DNA from 2 places in the Frankia sp. CcMO1 genome. Region 2 is predicted to be linked to the other one. Evidence: predicted binding sites of a transcription regulator. Region 2 holds the regulator's gene; the other holds the start of a gene.

Region 1 (5,759 bases), on a different contig from region 2:
TGTTCCGGCCGTGGGTGGTGGTACGGGAGCGCAGGGCGGGCATCTCGACCTCGAAGATCAATTCAACGGCGCTGCTGGCGGGGACCGCCGGCACTGGCAGACGATGACACGACGGTACGCCACCGCACGGACGGGTCCGGTCAGCCAGGTCGCGGGGCCCGGCCAGCCGGGCGGCGAACGGCGAGCGACGGGATCAGGGGCCAAGGACCAGGGATGAGACCCGGAATCAAGGACCCGGAATCAGGAATCAGGGCCCGCTTCGGCGGGGGGCGGGGACGGGGGCGCGTCGGGTGGTAGGTCCCCCAGTCTGGGCCCGCTGGGCGGAACGGCCCAGGGGTAGCCGGCGATCCGCCGACCGGCCCCGCGGCTGCTGTCCGGCGCCGGTGGACGACCCGCGGGCCCCGGCTGGTACCCCGACCGATGCCCCGACTGGCTGGGGCGACCGGGATCACCCGCCCCGCCTGCCGGGTCGTCTCCTCCCCCGCCCGGGCCGGGCTGATCCGGCCGCGTAGGCGAATATCCGGCGGCCTCGGGATACCCGGACGGACCTCGCGCGACCGGCCCGGCCTGCGGCCTGGGGGGGTACGGGTGGCCGGGCTGATGCGGATAACCCGACGGCACCGGTGGACCGGGATAACCCGGCTGCCCCGGCTGGACCGGGCCGTCACAGCGCATGCTCGCCACCTGCCGCGTGCCCAGTGGCCGGTGCCGGCGCCACTGCCGCCGGACAGCCCAGACGAGGGCCAGGGATGCGACGACGCCGGCCGCCGGCGCGACGTCGTGGCCGGCGTCCAGCACCAGCAGGTAGAGGGCCATCAGCCCGCTGAAGACGTAGCCGGTGACGAAGAACGCGAAGGGCCGCAGGTTCAGCCGGCTCACCACGTCCGTGTTCCGAAGCAGGATCGCCGGTACCAGCCAGATGAGGAAACCGAAGAAGAGCGCCGTGAGCGGCGCGAAAAACAGGTACCCGAAGAACGCTGTCATGATCAGAAGCCCGGCGGTCGTCGAGGGTCAGGCCGGGTCGGGACCGGCGGGGACGTCCGCACTGTGCGCCACCGTCGGGGTGCCGTCGAAGTACGGGCCGAGGGCGGCGCGCCAGCGGGCAAACCGCTCCGACTCCCGGAAGTTCGTCAGATGGGCGTCCAGGCTGTCCCACTCGACGAGCAGCACGAAACTCGACGGTGACTCGACCCCGCGGGTCATCCGCGCGAAACGACAGCCCGGCGTGCCGACGAGCTCCGCACGCACCCCGTGATACGCGGCGACGAAATCGTCTTCGCTGCCCGGTTTGATGTCGAACCGGGCGACTTCGAGGACCGCTCCGGCGGGCTGCCCGCCGTCCCGCCCCTCACTCGCCATGGATGATCCTGAAACTCATACCGCCCAGTCTGGCACCATCGGAAGATCGCGGTCCGCCAACATGGACCATGACCACGCCAAACACACCCGGGCGCCCACCCGGCCCGCCGCCGGGCCGCTGGCGCTCTCCACCCGTGGGCCTCGTCCCGCCCCCGGGCCGAGAATTCAGTTCGCCATGTCGACGAACCGTGAGTAATGGCCCTGGAAGGCGACGGTGACGGTGCCGGTCGGCCCGTTGCGGTGCTTGGCGATGATGAGGTCCGCCTCGCCGGCGCGCGCCGACTCCTTCTCGACCGTGTCCTCCCGGTACAGCAGGATCACTGCGTCGGCGTCCTGCTCCAGGCTTCCGGACTCGCGCAGGTCGGAGACCTGGGGACGCTTGTCGGCCCGCTGCTCGGAGGCGCGGTTGAGCTGGGAGATGGCGACCACCGGAACGTCGAGCTCCTTGGCGAGCAGCTTCAGCGACCGCGAGATCTCGCTGACCTCCTGCTGACGGTTCTCCACCTTCTTGGGCGACGACATCAGCTGCAGGTAGTCGAGGATCACCAGGCGCAGCTCGTTGCGCTGCTTCAACCGCCGGGCCTTCGCCCGGACCTCCATCATCGTCAGGTGCGGGCTGTCGTCGATGAACAGCGGGGCCTCCGCGACCTCGCCCATCCGGCGGGCCAGGCGACCCCAGTCGTCATCGGTGAGCCGGCCCGTGCGGATGTTCTGCAGGGACACCCGCGCCTCGGCGGACAACAGCCGCATGGTGATCTCCATGCGGCTCATCTCCAGCGAGAAGATGACCGACGCCATCCCGTTCTTGATCGACGCCGCCCGGGCGAAGTCCAGGCCGAGGGTCGACTTGCCCACGGCCGGCCTGGCCGCGACGATCCACAGCTGGCCGCCGTGCAGGCCGTTGGTCAGCTCGTCGAGGTCGACGAAACCGGTGGGCACCCCGGTCAGCGAACCGTCATGCCCCTGGATGGACTCGATCTCCTCCAGCGCCGGGTTGAGCAGCTCCCCCAGCGGCAGGTAGTCCTCGTTCGTCCGGCGCTCGGTCACCTCGTATACGGCCGCCTGGGCGCGGTCGACGACGTCGCTGACGTCCGGAGCCGCGCCGTAGGCGAGCTGCACGATGCGGGTGCCGGCCTCCGCGAGGCGGCGCAGGACCGCCTTCTCCGCGACGATACGGGCGTAGTACCCGGCGTTGGCCGCGGTGGGCACGCTCGAGATGAGGGTGTGCATGTAGGCCGGACCGCCCACCCGCTCGAGCAGATCGCGGCGGCCGAGCTCGGCGGCGACGCTGATGACGTCCGCAGGCTCCCCCCGGCCGTAGAGATCGCCGATGACCTCGTACACGAGGCCGTGCGCGGGACGGTAGAAGTCACCCGTCTGCAGGACCTCGACGACGTCGGCGATGGCGTCTTTCGACAGCAGCATGCCGCCGAGCACGCTCTGCTCGGCGGGCAGGTCGTGCGGAGGAGTCCGGTCGAACTCCGTACTCCCACCGGAACCACGCGAGATCTCGGTGACGCTCACGACGCACCCTCCCGGGATTCCCGTAGACCCGTATTCGAACGTATGTTCGTACTGATCGGAATCGCTGTCAACGGACCGCTCCGCCCCCGGTCAGCCGGGAGCTCCCAGCAGGGACCGGGCGGGCGGCCTCCGGTGAGCCTCTCGCCGGGCGCCGCCCGCGTCACCGAAGGAGACCTGGCCCGATCAGGCTAGAAGTACCTTCCTCAGTCTGGAGGGTCCGACCTTACGGACCGGCGGGCACCCCCAGCAAAAAGTTATCCACAGGCCCTTGTGGAAAAGCTGTGGGCAACCGGCCGGAACCTGGGGAGGACATCGGGACGGAAACCGGAAACCTGTGGACACCCGAGACCACAGCCTCGACGAAACCCAGCTGGCAGGCGCCCGCATCGCGAGTGCCCTGTGGATAAGAAAAAGTTTCGGATCTGCTCGTCGCCCCTTGCCCCACGCACAACGAACTCCCCTGGCCGGCCGCCTGAGACGGTCGGCCAGGGGAGCCGGTACAGCGAGCGCGGCGGTACAGCGGGAGAAACGGCGGACGCCGCCGTCAGAACCGCCCGGCCTCGGGCCCATCCGGCCGCGATCAGGCCCGCCCGGCCCTGGTCAGGCCTGCGTGACCTGGAGCTTCACGGTCGCGGTCACCTCGGGGTGCAGATGCACGGCGACGGTGTAGGCGCCCAGGGACTTGATCGGCGTGGTGAGCTCGACGCGGCGCCGGTCGAGCTCGGGGCCACCCGCGGCGGTCACCGCCTCCACCACGTCGGCCGCCGTTACGGAACCGAACAGGCGGCCTTCCTTGCCCGCCCGGCTGGTCAGCTCGACCTTGAGGCCACCGAGCTGACCGGCGATCTCCTGAGCGTGCCCGAGATCGCGGACCGCGCGGGCCGACCGGGCCCGCTTGATCTGCTCGACCTGACGCTCCGCGCCCTTGGTTGCGAGGATCGCGTACCGGCGGGGCACGAGGTAGTTGCGCCCGTACCCGTTCGCGACCTCCACGATGTCACCCGGGCTGCCGAGACCGGGGACCTCCTGGGTCAGGATGAGCTTCATCGCCACCCCCTACCGGGCCGAGGCGGTGTAGGGCAGCAGCGCCATCTCGCGGCTGTTCTTCACCGCCGTCGCCACGTCGCGCTGGTGCTGGCTGCAGTTACCGCTCACCCGACGGGCCCGGATCTTGCCCCGGTCGGAGATGTACTTGCGCAGCAGCGAAGTGTCCTTGAAATCGATGTAGTCGACCTTGTCCTTGCAGAAAACGCAAACCTTCTTCTTGGGCTTGCGCACGGCCGCCTTGGCCATGGGTGTGCTGCTACCTCGTTGTGTCGTTCGCGAGGACGACGACCGGCCGCTCAAAACGGTGGCTCGTCGGAGTAGCCGCCGGCCGGTTGCGACCAGGGGTCATCGATGGGTGCTCCACCACCACTACCGCCGCCGTAGCTGCCGGCCGGAGCGCCCGCGGGGGCGCCGGCCGGCGCGCCGTAGCCGCCTCCGCCACCGCCCCCGTAACTGCTGCCACCACCGCCGCGCGCGGCCTTGACGACTTTGGCGGTGGCGTAGCGCAGGCTCGGGCCGATCTCGTCGACATCGAGCTCGATCACGGTGCGCTTCTCACCCTCGCGGGTCTCGAACGACCGCTGCTTGAGGCGGCCGGTGACGATGACCCGAGCGCCCTTCTGCAGCGACTCGGCGACGTGCTCCGCCGCCTGGCGCCAGATGGAGCAGCGCAGGAACAGCGCCTCGCCGTCCTTCCACTCGTTGGTCTGGCGGTCGAGGGTGCGCGGCGTGGAGGCGACGGTGAAGCTGGCGACCGCGGCACCGTTCGGGGTGAACCTCAGTTCGGGGTCGTTGGCTAGGTTGCCGACGACAGTGATGACGGTTTCACCAGCCATGGGCACTCTCCCGGAGATCGGCGGCCCACGACGGCACGGGGACTGCCGTCGCCGCGGACCGGATCACGCCGCCGCCCGGCGGCTCTGACGTGGCTTCTTCGGCTCTGGAAGCCGAATGACCTTGGTGCGGATGACCGACTCGTTGAGGACGAGCTGACGGTCGAGCTCGGCGACGACGTCGGGCTCCGCATGCAGGTCGATGACGGCGTAGATGCCTTCGTAACTCTTGGCGATCTCGTAGGCGAGCCGGCGCCGGCCCCAGACATCGACCTTCTCCACCACGCCGCCGCCCTGACGGACGACACCGAGGTACTGGTCGAGGGAGGGCGCGACGGTGCGTTCCTCGAGGTCAGCATCGAGGATCACCATGAGCTCATAATGACGTGCCAAGACTGAACCCACCTCCTGTGGACTCTGGCGGCCACGGATCTTCCGCGGCAGGAGGGACCGCGACCGGAACCTGTGCCGTCTCGAACGTGCTCGACGCGATGGATCCGAGAGGGGTCCGCCCGTCAGCACATCCGGACGATCATCAGTGCACGAGGGCCACCCGGAGGCGCACCGACCAATCATGACGAGTGGTCGGCCTGGACCAGCGGATGGACACACGTACGCCGGCGCACGGTATGTCCAGCCGAGCTTACTCGATTCCTCCGGGGGCCCTGGCGGCCCCGACCACGAGAACCACGCGAAGCCACGCCGTGAACAGCCCGGCGAGGCAGACGAGGTTCACCGTGATCAGGAGGCCACGCATGTGCCGGGAGGGGGAGGGGTCCGCGAGGGCGAACACAAGCGCCGCGAGCGCCGCGGCGACCGCGACCACCGCGAGCATGCGGGCAGCCGGCCGCGGACCGACGCGCCCGGACCCGGAACCGCCGTGGCCGCCCGGGGAAGAGTCGTGGCCGCCCCCGGACGGGTCGCCGCCGACGTCCCCGGTGCCGGGCTGACCCGGCTGGGCATCCTGCATGTCCACAGCATCGCCTCCCGTAGTCC
Region 2 (12,850 bases):
CCGCGGGAGCCCGGTCGTCAGGTGCCGAGCGGCGTCCCCCGTACGATCGGCGACGTGCGGGACGAGCTGGGGTTGCGATTCGTCAAGGGCCACGGGACGGGCAACGACTTCGTCCTCCTGCCGGATCCCGACGGGGACCTCGACCTCACCGCGGGCCTGGTGCGCGCGCTGTGCGACCGGCGGACCGGCATCGGGGGCGACGGGGTGCTGCGGGTGGTGCTCTGCGCCGCGGTTCCCGAGGCGGCCGGTCTGGCCGGCCGGGCGCGCTGGTTCATGGACTACCGCAATGCTGACGGTTCGATTGCCGAGATGTGCGGCAACGGCGCCCGGGTGTTCGCCCGCTACCTCGTCGACGCCGGATACGCCCAGCCGGGACGGTTCCACGTCGCGACCCGCGCCGGGCTGCGGCTCGTCGAGGTCGCGGTGGACGGTGACGTCACGGTCGACATGGGACCGCCGCGGATCATCGACGGACCCGGGGCCCCGGTCACCGTCGCCGATCGTGCCTTCACCGCGACCGCGGTCTCGATGGGTAATCCGCACGCGGTCTGCTTCGCCGACGACCTGGACGTCGCCGGGCTGCGTCGGCTCGACCTGACCCGACCACCGTCGTTCTCCCCGGTCGACTTCCCGGACGGGGTGAACGTGGAGATCGTCGTCGCCCGGCCGGGTGGGGTGGCGATGCGGGTGTTCGAACGTGGGGTCGGGGAGACCGCGTCCTGCGGCACCGGTGCCTGCGCGGTCGCGGTGGCCTGGGCGGCCCGGCGAGGTGCTCGGCCGGGGGGTGCGCCGGTCGAGGTCGAGGTGGATGTGCCCGGCGGCGGCCTGGTCGTGATCTGGCAGCCGGAGACCGTGCTGTTGCGAGGGCCCGCCGAGCTGGTCTTCGACGGCGTGCTGCGCCGTGCGGAGGTCCACGACCCGGTCGGGTGAGGTGTCCGTTTCCTACAAGACCCGGCCCGCCTGCCGGCCCTACGGTGCCCTCATGCCACCATCGTTCACCCTGACCGGTGTGATCGTCGCTGATATGGCCCGGTCCCTGGCGTTCTACCGCCGGCTCGGCCTCGACCTGCCCGCCGGGGCCGACGCCCAGCCGCACGTCGAGGTGCAGCTGCCCGGCGGTCTACGCCTCGCGTTCGACAGCGAGGCGACCATCCGATCCTTTGATCCGCACTGGTCGGCGGGTACCGGCTCGCCGCGGGTCGGGCTGGCCTTCGCCTGCGACACGCCGGACGAGGTCGACGAGGTCTACGCCGACCTCGTCGGCGCCGGTCACGCCGGCCACCTTCCGCCCTGGGACGCCTTCTGGGGCCAGCGGTACGCGGTCGTGCTCGATCCAGACGGCAACCACGTCGACCTCTACGCCCCACTGCCCGTAGTGGCCGCGATATCCGCGACATCCGCTACCGAGACGTCCAGTTCGTCCTGAACGTTGGCAGTTCGGATGAGACGGGTCGGCGGAACTCCGGCGAGCGCGCGTACCTCCCGGGCGAGGTGCGCCTGGTCGGCGTAGCCGGCCTCGGCCGCCACGACCGCGAACGGGATGCCGGCCCGCGCCGCGTGCAGGGCGTCCTGCATCCGGAGGATCCTGGCGAGCGTCTTCGGGCCATATCCGAAGACGCGCCGGCAGCGACGCAGCAGCTGGCGTTCGCTCAGCCCGACTATGCGCGCGAGGTCGTCCACGGGCGCCCGGGCGCGGGCACCCGCCAGAACGGCGGGAACCAACCGGTCCACGAGCGCCGGGTGAACGGGCCGGGCGGCGATCGACGACTCGAATGCGACCAGGGGATCAGCGGCCATGGCGAGCCGCTCGGCGAGTCGCTGCGCCGGTCCGTCGCCCCACAGGTCGGCGAGCGGGATGCGTTGGTCGCGCAGTTCGTCCGCGGCCACTCCGAGGTGGGATGGTCCAGAGCCCGAGTCGAAGCGGAGCCCGACGTGCCGCACGCCTGGTGCCCAGCGCACCAGCTTCGCCGCCGTGTCCGGCCCCGCGACGATCAGATTGGCGTCGGAACTCCAGATGATGTCCATGCATCCGTCCGGCAACACCCGCCGGCTGCACACCAAGTCTGTGTGCCCGGTGCCGCCTGTGTGCCCGGTGCCCTCCGAGGGCCCGGTGCTGTCCGGACGCCGGTCCGCCGTCGTCCGCGTGGTGTCCGGGGGAGTCGGGCGGCCCGAGCTGTCCCAGATCGTCGCGGCGAGGCGGCGGGCCCGTCTCTCGTGGTACTCGTGGTACACGGCGCAGACGCTACGCCGGCGGAGCGGCAAAACGGTTCGCGATCGACGTGGTGGCGTGGGACCCTGGTTGGCGACGGGATTCGCCGGGAAACGAGGGGGGAGACGCGCCACGAGCGTGGCAGGGTCTTCCGGACCGGCGGATCCTCCTCGGGCCACCGGGTCGTGGGGCCCGGCCGGAGCAAGCGGCACGGAATGATCGCGGAATGGTGCGGTAACGGGCCGCGTTGAGAACGGATGGTATGACACTTCCTGCTGACGCCTTCGATGCGTCCACTCTCGACAGATCCCTCATCAAGCTGACTGGCGCCGATCCGTCTTACCTGCCGAACTTCTTCGACGATTCTGGGGACGGTTTCGACCTGGAGGATCGCGCCGCGTTGCGGCGGGTTCCCGGTCTCGCCACCGAGCTCGACGACGTCACCGAGGTCGAGTACCGGCAGCTGCGGCTGGAGCGTGTCGTCCTCATCGGCGTATGGACGTCGGGTTCCCTGCGGTCGGCCGAGAGCTCCATGGCGGAGCTCGCGGCGCTCGCCACGACCGCCGGTTCGGTGGTGCTCGACGCGCTCGTGCAGCGCCGCGATCGGCCGGATGCCGCGACCTACGTCGGTTCGGGCAAGGCGCGCGAGCTCGCCGAGGTCGTCGCGGCGACCGGCGCGGACACGGTGGTCTGCGATGGCGAACTCACCCCGGGTCAGCTGCGGCAGCTGGAGGAGGTCGTCAAGGTAAAGGTCATCGACCGGACGGCCCTCATCCTGGACATCTTCGCCCAGCACGCGACCTCTCGAGAGGGCAAGGCCCAGGTCGAGCTCGCGCAGTTGCAGTACATGCTGCCCCGGCTGCGTGGGTGGGGTGAGTCGATGTCGCGGGCCGCGGCCAGCGGCGGCGGCCGGGCGCCCATCGGTACCCGTGGTCCCGGTGAGACGAAGATCGAGACCGACCGTCGGCGGCTGCGGGCCAGGATGGCGCGGTTGCGCTGCGAGCTCGCCGCGATGACGACCGTGCGGGAGACCAAGCGTTCCGCCCGGCGGCGGGGCGAGGTCCCCAGCGTGGCGATCGCCGGTTACACCAACGCCGGTAAGTCGTCGCTGCTCAACCGGCTGACCGGCGCGGGTGTCCTAGTCGAGGACGCGCTGTTCGCCACCCTCGATCCGACCGTGCGGCGGGCGACCCTGCCGGACGGCCGGGCCTTCACCCTGACCGACACCGTCGGATTCGTCCGGCATCTGCCGCATCAGATTGTCGAGGCGTTCCGCTCGACGCTGGAAGAGGTCGCCGATGCCGATCTCATCCTGCACGTTGTGGACGGATCATCGCCGGATCCGGCCGCGCAGATCTCCGCCGTGCGCGAGGTTCTCAACGACATCGACGCGGGCGGTGTTCCCGAGCTGATCGTCGTCAACAAGGTGGACGCCGTGGAGCCGACGGTCGTCGCGGGGCTGCGCCAGCTCGCCCCAGACGCCGTGTTCGTCTCGGCACGCACGGGCGAGGGGCTGGCCGCGCTGGTCGACGCGCTCTGTGCCCGGGTGCCGCATCCCGACGTGGAGATGCGCGTGCTCGTGCCCTACAGCCGGGGCGACCTGGTCTCCCGGGTGCACGCGAACGGCGAGGTGCTCACGCTGGAGCACACCGAGACCGGTACCCGGCTGTCCGCCCGGGTCTCCCCGGGACTCGCGGCGGAGCTGCACGCCTACCGGGCCTGAGCCCAGGAGCGATCAAACGCGAGGCAACCCGGCCGGCCACCCGATGGGCGGCCGGCCGATCCACGTCAAACCCTGCGGAGCACAGCCACGATCCGGCCGAGGATGGTCGCATCCTCACCGGCGATGTCGGCGAAGGCCGGGTTCTCCGGATGTAGCCAGATCTTGCCGTCCCGAACCCGCAGGCGCTTGACCGTCGCCTCCCCGTCGATCATTGCGGCGACGATCTCCCCGTTGTCCGCGACCGGCTGCTGGCGGACGACCACCCAGTCACCGTCGCAGATCGCCGCATTGATCATCGAGTCGCCGACGACTCGGAGCAGGAACAGAGTGCCCTCGCCGACGATCTCCCTGGGTAGCGGGAAGACGTCCTCGACCGCCTGCTCGGCCAGGATCGGGCCACCGGCGGCGATTCGGCCCAGCACCGGCACGTAGGCGGCGTCCGACTTGCTTCCTTCGGTGGTGCCCGGCGCCGCCTCACCGATGATGGGAATCGTGCCCGCCACCGTCGTCGCGCCCGCGTCCGCATCCGCGCGCCGCCGGGGGTGCTCGACGGTCAGCACCTCCATCGCTCTCGGGCGGTTCGGGTCCCGCCGCAGGTAGCCCTTCTCCTCGAGCACCTTGAGCTGGTGAGCCACACTACTGGTGCTGGTGAGGCCGACCGCCTCACCGATCTCCCGCACGCTGGGCGGATATCCGCGCCGCTCCACCGCGGCCCGGATGACCTCTAGCACCTTGCGCTGCCGGGGGGTCAGGCCCGCGTCCGCGGGGCCTTCGGGAAAGGCTCGCACGTTGCCGCGGGTTCCGCCCCGGCGCGTACCCCTGCCTTGGCTAGTCATCGCTTACCGCTCTCCTCGTCGCGTTTTTCTTCCGCCGTGCGGCCACCGGCCGGCCGGTGGCCGCACGGCGGACCGTCCCGCTCCGGAAGCCGTCACCCACCGACTCGCCGCTGTCCGTGACCGAGGGAAACCGCCCGGTTCACACCCGATCGACTCGACGGTAACCGGCGGGTCGCAGAATCTCAAACGTCTGTTCGAGCGTGTTCCTGGCGGTTTCCGGTTCCCGATGCGACAATCGACCACGCGTTCGATCGAACGAAGGTTCGATCTTCGGCGTTCGGTGTCGTCGGAACGGGAGGGTGCCATGGGATCCGCACACAGGGCGCGGGTCGTCGACCTGTCGACGGCCAGGGACCGGGCGGGTCGCCGGCCGGCGGGATACCCGCCGGGTCGCCCGCCCGCACCCCCGCCGCTCCGGCTGACCCGGCGGGGTCGGGTGGTGGTGGTATCGATTGTCGTGGCGATTGTCGTGGCGATTGTCGTGGCGGTAGCAATCATGATCATGCCTGGGGTGTCGATCGCCGGGCCGGATGCCGCGGAGGCGCCGCGGCGCCATCTGGTCGTGCCGGGGGAGACGCTGTGGGCGGTGGCGGTGGCGCTCGACGAGAGCGCCGACACCCGGGTCGTGGTGGACCGGCTGATGCGGCTGAACCACCTGCGGTCGCCGCTGATCACCCCGGGCCAGTCGCTACTCCTTCCCTGACGCCCGGCTTCCCCGGCTTCCCGGGTCCACGAGTGTCTCGGCGCGGGGGCTCGCGCGCCGTCGTCTTTCGTCGACGTGCGGTGCGGACCACACGGACCATACGGGGGTGCTGTCCCCATCTCTGGGGCCGTGCGCTACCGTGGACACAACATCTGGTGCTTACCGGGGTGTAAGTCATCCACAGGTTGTTCCACAGGTCTTCCACGGGGAGCTGGCGGTCCATCCACAAGGTGGTCCGTCCGGCGTGGATGCCGGGTCCTCAACGGTGTCCCGTCGTCCCCGGTCCGGGGCGGTCGGCTCCGGCGCGGGCGAAGGAGGCGTAGCGCGTGCGGTGCCCGTTCTGCCGGCATCCGGACAGTCGCGTCGTCGACAGTCGGGAGGCCGAGGAGGGTTCGGCGATCCGCCGCAGGCGGTCCTGCCTGTCCTGCGGTCGCCGGTTCACTACGATGGAGGAGGCGTCCCTTCAGGTTCGCAAGCGCAGCGGGGCGGCCGAGCCGTTCAGCCGGGCCAAGGTCATCGCCGGTGTCCGCAAGGCCTGCCAGGGCCGGCCGGTGCGGGATGATGATCTCGCGCTTCTGGCGCAGCGGGTAGAGGATGCCGTCCGCTCGTCGGGGTCGGCGGAGGTGCCCGCGGAGGCGATCGGCCGGGCGATCCTCGGTCCGCTCCGTGAGCTCGACGAGGTGGCTTATCTCCGCTTCGCCTCGGTGTATCTGGCCTTCGAGTCGTTGACCGACTTCGAATCCGCGATCGTCGCGTTGCGCTCCGAGGCCGCCGGACCTCCCACCATGCGGGATGGACCAGCTCGACCGGTCCCGCGCGGCGCCGTCGATGCCTCGCCGGTGACCGGCACCCAGCAGGTGCATAGCAGGTAGGGCCGGGACCACTCGGCCGGAAGCGTCCTACATCGCCCTGGTTCACCGTGCCGGCCCGGTCCCGCCGGCGACGGGTGACATCCCGCGTCGCGGCCGTGCGAGGACCGCGGACCTCCCGGACGGCACACCTGCGGCCCGGCTCGACCTGGCTGGTGCCGTTCGTCATGCGTGTTCGCCGTGCGCGTGCTCGTCCCCGCGGGCACCGCCGTGCGCGGAGGCCCGGCCCCGCACCGTCCCGACGTCCGCTGGCGGCGGCCCGGGGCGGGGATGCCCACAACACATTGTTGAAGGTTGAAGCTGACGAGTGAAGACGAGGAGCGTCATGACCGACAGCCGCGGCACGAAGCCGAGCAGGTCAGCGGCGAAAGCGAGTGGGTTGAAGATCCAGCGGTCACGCACCACCGCCGGCGTCCACCCGTACGACGAGGTCACCTGGGAGTCCCGGGACGTCGTCATGACCAACTGGCGGGACGGCTCGGTCAACTTCGAGCAGCGGGGAGTGGAGTTCCCGCAGTTCTGGTCGGTGAACGCCTCCAACATTGTTACCAGCAAGTACTTCCGCGGGGCGCCCGGCACGCCGGGCCGGGAGTGGTCGCTGCGGCAGTTGATCGACCGGGTCGTGCACGCCTACGGCGCGGCTGGCCGCGAGCACGGCTACTTCGCCTCGGGCACCGACGCCGAGATCTTCGAGCACGAACTGGCCTGGATGCTGCTCCACCAGGTCTTCAGCTTCAACTCGCCGGTCTGGTTCAACGTGGGAACCCCCGCGCCGCAGCAGGTCTCGGCGTGCCAGCCCTATGACGCCCTCGTCAGCACGCCGTCTGGTCTGGTTCCCATCGGCGCCCTGGTGGAGGCGGACGCGGTGGGGACGAAGGTCTTCGACGCGCACGGTCTGACCCAGGTGATCGCGACCAAGTCCAACGGCGTCAAGGACGTCCTGCGGATCTGGACGAAGGCCGGTCACGCGCTCGACGTCACCGCCGATCATCTGGTGTGGCGGAGCACCTCCGCGGGTGCCGGGGCCTTCGTTCCCGCCGGCACGCTGCGGGCCGGGGACACCCTCGAGTGGCATCTCACCATCGCCCCTGGCGAGGGTGAGATCACCTCACGGGAGATCGCCGAGGCGGCGCTCGCGGGCCGGCTGCAGGCGGACGGTTTTGTTGGTCGGTACGCCGGTACGAACGCCTCGCTGACCATCGAGGCGATGACTGTGCCGACCCGGCTGTATGACGCTCCGCTGCCCGTTGTCGCGGCCTATCTGCGCAGCCTGTTCCAGGCCGATGGCTACGTGTCCCGCCGGGAGCGCTCGACGCTGATCGGGCTGGACATGATCAGCGAGGGCCTCATTCGCGGGGTGCAGGGCCTGCTCGCCCGGTTCGGCATCTTCGCGCGGGTACGCCGCGAGGCGGATCCGCGACCCGACCGCCACGACCTCTGGAGCCTGGGCATTCAGAACGCCGGTGACCGGCGGACATTCGCGGACGAGATCGGCTTCCTCGACCCGGTGAAGGCCGCGAAGCTGGAGGCGTCGTTCGATCAGCCCGGCCGGGCCGCGGAGCCGGTGAAGCGGTTGCAGATCGAGCGCATTGAGCCGCGCGGGCCGATGCCGGTCTACGACATCCAGACCGACAGCGGCGAGTACCTCTCCGCCGGCCTACGTGTGCACAACTGCTTCATCCTCTCCGTGGACGACACCATGGAGTCGATCCTGAACTGGTACCGGGAAGAGGGGCTGATCTTCAAGGGGGGTTCCGGGGCCGGGCTCAACCTGTCCCGCATCCGGTCCTCGAAGGAGCTGCTGTCCTCCGGGGGCACCGCGTCCGGGCCGGTGAGCTTCATGCGCGGCGCCGACGCCTCGGCGGGTACGATCAAATCGGGTGGCGCGACCCGGCGGGCGGCGAAGATGGTCGTGCTCGACGTCGATCATCCCGACATCGTCGAGTTCGTGGAGACGAAGGCCCGGGAAGAAGACAAGATCCGGGCGTTGCGGGACGCGGGCTTCGACATGGATCTCGGCGGGCGCGACATCGCCTCCGTGCAGTACCAGAACGCCAACAACTCCGTCCGGGTGACCGACGAGTTCATGCGGGCGGTCGTCGACGGCGGCGGCTTCGACCTGCGGGCCCGCCTCGACGGCCGCGTCCTGGAGACGGTGGACGCCCGCGGGCTGTTCCACACGATCGCCGAGGCCGCGTGGGCCTGCGCCGATCCCGGCATCCAGTACGACGGAACGATCAACGACTGGCATACCTGCCCCGAGAGCGGCCGGATCAGCGCCTCCAACCCGTGCAGCGAGTACGTGCACCTGGACAACTCCAGCTGCAACCTGGCCTCGCTGAACCTGCTGAAGTTCCTGCGCCCGGACCGCAGCTTCGACGCCGAGGCGTTCGTCGCGGCGGTCGAGCTGATCATCACCGCGATGGACATCTCGATCTGCTTCGCCGACTTCCCGACGCCGGAGATCACCAGGGTCAGCCGGGCCTACCGACAGCTCGGCATCGGCTACGCCAACCTCGGTGCCCTGCTGATGGCCAGCGCCCGGGCCTACGACTCGGACGGCGGCCGGGCGCTGGCCGCATCGATCACCTCGCTGATGACGGCCACCGCCTACCGGCGCTCCGCCGAGCTCGCCGGGATCGTCGGCGCCTACGACGGCTTCGCCCGCAACGCGGGCGCGCACCGGCGGGTGGTGCGCAAGCATGCCGCCGCGAACGACGCGGTGCGTAGCGTGCACGCCGAGGACTCCCGGGTCCTCGCCGCCGCGTCCCGGGAATGGGCCCGGGCGCAGACCGTCGGTGAGAAGCACGGATGGCGCAACGCGCAGGCCAGCCTGCTCGCCCCGACGGGCACGATCGGTCTGGCGATGGACTGCGACACCACCGGCATCGAGCCGGACCTCGCCCTGGTGAAGATGAAGAAGCTGGTCGGCGGCGCCAGCATGAAGATCGTGAACCAGACGGTCCCGGCGGCCCTGCAGGCGCTTGGTTACCCCGAGGAGACCATCGAGGCGATCGTCGAGTACATCGCCGAGCACGGGCACGTCATCGACGCTCCCGGCCTGCGTCCAGAGCACTACGAGGTGTTCGACTGCGCCATCGGGGACCGCGCGATCTCCCCGATGGGCCATGTCCGCATGATGGCCGCGGTACAGCCGTTCCTCTCCGGCGCGATCTCGAAGACGGTGAACATGCCCTCGACCGCCACGGTCGCCGACGTCGAGCAGATCTACCTGGAAGGGTGGCGGCTGGGTCTGAAGGCCCTCGCCATCTACCGGGACAACTGCAAGGTCGGCCAGCCGCTGACCGACGTCAAGGGGGCGAAGCAGGCCGCCGAGCTGGCCGCCACCCCAGCTGGCACGGGAGACGGGGCCGGGACCGCCGGCTCCGCCGGGCCCGCCCCGGTGGAGGTCGAGTACCGGCCGGTGCGCCGCCGGCTGCCGAAGACCCGCCCGTCGCGGACGGTGTCCTTCTCCGTCGGGGGGGCCGAGGGTTATCTGACCGCCGGCTCCTACCCGGACGACGGCCTCGGTGAGGTCTTCATCAAGATGTCGAAGCAGGGGTCCACCCTGGCGGGCGTGATGGACGCGTTCGCGATCGCCATCTCGATCGGCCTGCAGTACGGCGTGCCGCTGGAGGCGTACGTCAGCAAGTTCATCAACATGCGGTTCGAGCCGGCCGGGATGACCGACGACCCGGACGTGCGGATCGCCCAGTCGATCATGGATTATCTGTTCCGTCGCCTCGCGCTCGACTATCTCGACGCCGATCAGCGGGCCGAACTCGGCATCTCGACCGCGGCCGACCGGGCCCGTCGGGTCGCGGGACCGGCGCAGCCCGCCGGGATCGACGACCCGGCCGGATCCCAGGGGGCCGCGGTGACCGGATCCTCGGCTTCCGTCGCCGATCGGGGTGACCCGGGTGTCCCGCCCGGTCCGGCGGTGGGGAACGGCCCGGCGTACGTGGCACGGGAGTTGCGGCTGGCACCGCCCGGTGAGTCGCTCGTCGCGCAGACCGTGGTCGATGCTCCGCTCTGCTTCACCTGCGGGGTGACCATGCGGCCAGCCGGTAGCTGCTACGTCTGCGAGCAGTGCGGTTCGACCAGCGGCTGCAGCTAGGCGTCGCAGCGGCCGGTCCGACCGGGTGCCCGGTCCGCACCGGGTGCCCGGTCCGAGACAGTGCTCGGTGGCGTGGCTCAGTGCTCGGCGGCGAGGAGGTCGACCAGGAGCGCCGCGGTCCAGGAGAACCGGTTGCTGCCCGCGCCGGAACCGTCGAGGGGTGAGTAGTACTCGAACATCGCCCCGGACGAGGCGATCATGTCGATCGTGTTCTGGCGCAGGTTCTCCGCGGCGTCGAGCCGGCCGTAACGCTCCAGCCCGTCGGCGATCAGCCAGTTCATGTTGACCCAGACGGGACCCTGCCAGTAACACCGGGGAAGGAAGCCCGGGCCGTCGAGCGGCACGCTCGCGATGCCGAACCGAGACCAGTAGCGCGGTGAGGTGAGCGTCTTGACCATCTCGTCGACCCGGTCCTCGGGCACGACCCCGGCATAGAGCGGCAGGAACCCCGAGATCGTCTCGTGGCGCAGCAGCGTTCCCGTCCGGAAGTCGCGGCTGTAGTAAGTGCCGTCGGTGTGGAGCCGCTCGATCGCCTCGCGCGTCCTGTGCATGGACCGCCGCAACCGGGCGGGGATGGTCTGGCCGATCTCGGCGGCGATGGCGGTGAGGTGCTCGTTGGCCCGGATGAGGATCGCGTTGAAGGCGACGTCCTGGACGAGGGGGACGATGGTCCGGCGGATCTCGCGGAAGTTGTAGTGTGCCCGCCGCAGCTCACGCACGATCCGGTAGAGCGTGAACAGGTCTCCCGAGGTGAGCCGCTCGTCGGGGGGGACCTCCTTGGAATCGCGCCGCAGCGCGTCCATGGCGTCGCCGCCGTTGATCCGGCGCAGTGCCCGCACCCCCAGCGGAGCCGCTGGCCTGGTGATCTCCATCCAGGCCGGCGTGTTGTCCATCCCCGACTCCCAGGAGTGGACCAGTGTGACGAGACCGTCGTCGTCGGGGTCGCGTTCGAGGTAGAGCCACGTATGGAAGCGCAGCAGGCCGGGGAGCAACGCGCGGTAGAAGGCGTCGCGGGCGGATGGCGTCATCATGGCGGCGATCCGGACGGCGGCTTCGGCGATCATCGGCGGCTGGGTGACCCCCGTGCTCTGCACTCCGCCGGCGGTTGTGGTCACCCGGTCGCAGCGCCAGCGCTGCGGACCGGCGTGATAGAAGTCCGAGGTCTCCGCGAAGATCACGTGGGGGATCATGCCGTTCGGCCACTGGCCTCGCAGCAGCGAGAGGACCTCCTTGGCGGCCCGTCCCGGGTCGAGATGGCGCAGTCCGATCGCGATGAAGCAGCTGTCCCAGAGCCACTGGTGCGGGTAGAGCGTCGGGGAGGGCCGGGTGATGTCGCCGAGGTCGTTGTCTCGTAGCACGTCGATCGCGGTTTCCCGTAGTGCCGCCAGGTCTGCGGGAAGGCTGGGGACGGGCATCGTGTGAGAGTAGCGGTTACACGCTGTGCACAGAGGCAGGGCCCGTCGGGTGTGGCCCGCCTAACGGAATCGCCGTTCTCGAGTGCCTCGGCGTGGGGGCGGCACCGGGTGGCGTGGGTGGGCACCGGGGCGGCACCGGGGCGGCGTCGGCGGCGCCCGCGTCGGCCCGCCGGTCGTTCCGTCTCGGTGGAGAGCCCGGGGCCGGGTCGCGGGTGTCGGCTTGCCGACTACCGTTACGGGTTAGCACCGACCGGTGATCGTCGGAAAATATGGCACGGATGGCAGAACACAAAAACTTCTACGACGAGTAATGTACCTGTTACTTATAGTTGCCACTGGCCTGATCCGCAGGGTGCGCGGCCACTGGAGAAGCTCAGGAGAGTTCGCGGTTCGCGCCACAGGGCGGAATCTGCCAGGTAATCTTCGCGGCAGCGAGTGCAGCGTCTCGAGGGCTAGGGTCTACACTGCTTGGTAGGCCCGGCGATCGCTGATGTCCGGGTGTGCCTGCACGGGGAATGGTTCCGCGTCTTCGTTCGTTACCTCCCACGTGCACAGAACGAGACGACCCACCCGCACCGACCATCGGATTTGCCACTGATGACGCTGCCTGCTCTGGAATTTGCCGAGCGCACCGATGACAACCGCCCGCGCAGCCCGCGGCGCGCCCGTCGGGCCGCTCCTCCTGTCCGCACCGCTCCCAGCCGTTCGTTGGCCGCTGTTCCCGACGATACCGACGAGCTCGACGCGGGCGCGGTGGCCGAGGTCATCGCCCGTGGTCGCGAGGCCGGCGAGATCAGCCGCTCCGAGCTGCGTGACGCGCTCGAGTCCGCGGACCTCGGTATCGAACTGTTGCCCGTTCTCATCGCGCGCATCAACGCCGCTGGCGTCGAACTCCTCGACGAGGAGGATGCGAGCGATGACGCCACCGCCGCCAGCCGGTCCACTGCCGAACACGCGGGTACCGCCGACCTCGTACGC

Evidence for each region. Region 2 encodes LexA, which represses DNA repair genes until DNA is damaged. Its sites were predicted from a motif close to CGAACNNNNGTTCG; they were not measured.
Region 1: a site for LexA is predicted at 2,919-2,932, ahead of dnaB (replicative DNA helicase). Genes of this name have one in related genera too.

Annotation. Positions count from the first base shown of each region.
Region 1 is NZ_CDWTMG010000069.1:49-5,807, reverse strand. Features, by position in the region: partial or broken gene AC08OU_RS11015 (dihydroxy-acid dehydratase domain-containing protein) at 1-43, opposite strand, end outside; gene AC08OU_RS11010 (hypothetical protein) at 241-984, opposite strand; gene AC08OU_RS11005 (antibiotic biosynthesis monooxygenase family protein) at 1,012-1,359, opposite strand; gene dnaB (replicative DNA helicase) at 1,525-2,883, opposite strand; gene rplI (50S ribosomal protein L9) at 3,484-3,930, opposite strand; gene rpsR (30S ribosomal protein S18) at 3,940-4,176, opposite strand; gene AC08OU_RS10985 (single-stranded DNA-binding protein) at 4,227-4,766, opposite strand; gene rpsF (30S ribosomal protein S6) at 4,830-5,156, opposite strand; gene AC08OU_RS10975 (hypothetical protein) at 5,407-5,733, opposite strand.
Region 2 is NZ_CDWTMG010000022.1:9,536-22,385, forward strand. Features, by position in the region: gene dapF (diaminopimelate epimerase) at 55-930, shown strand; gene AC08OU_RS05145 (VOC family protein) at 983-1,426, shown strand; gene AC08OU_RS05150 (helix-turn-helix domain-containing protein) at 1,357-2,232, opposite strand; gene hflX (GTPase HflX) at 2,472-3,932, shown strand; gene lexA (transcriptional repressor LexA) at 3,998-4,768, opposite strand; gene AC08OU_RS05165 (LysM peptidoglycan-binding domain-containing protein) at 5,073-5,471, shown strand; gene nrdR (transcriptional regulator NrdR) at 5,798-6,343, shown strand; gene AC08OU_RS05175 (vitamin B12-dependent ribonucleotide reductase) at 6,666-10,457, shown strand; gene AC08OU_RS05180 (amylo-alpha-1,6-glucosidase) at 10,535-11,872, opposite strand; gene AC08OU_RS05185 (sigma-70 family RNA polymerase sigma factor) at 12,470-12,850, shown strand, end outside.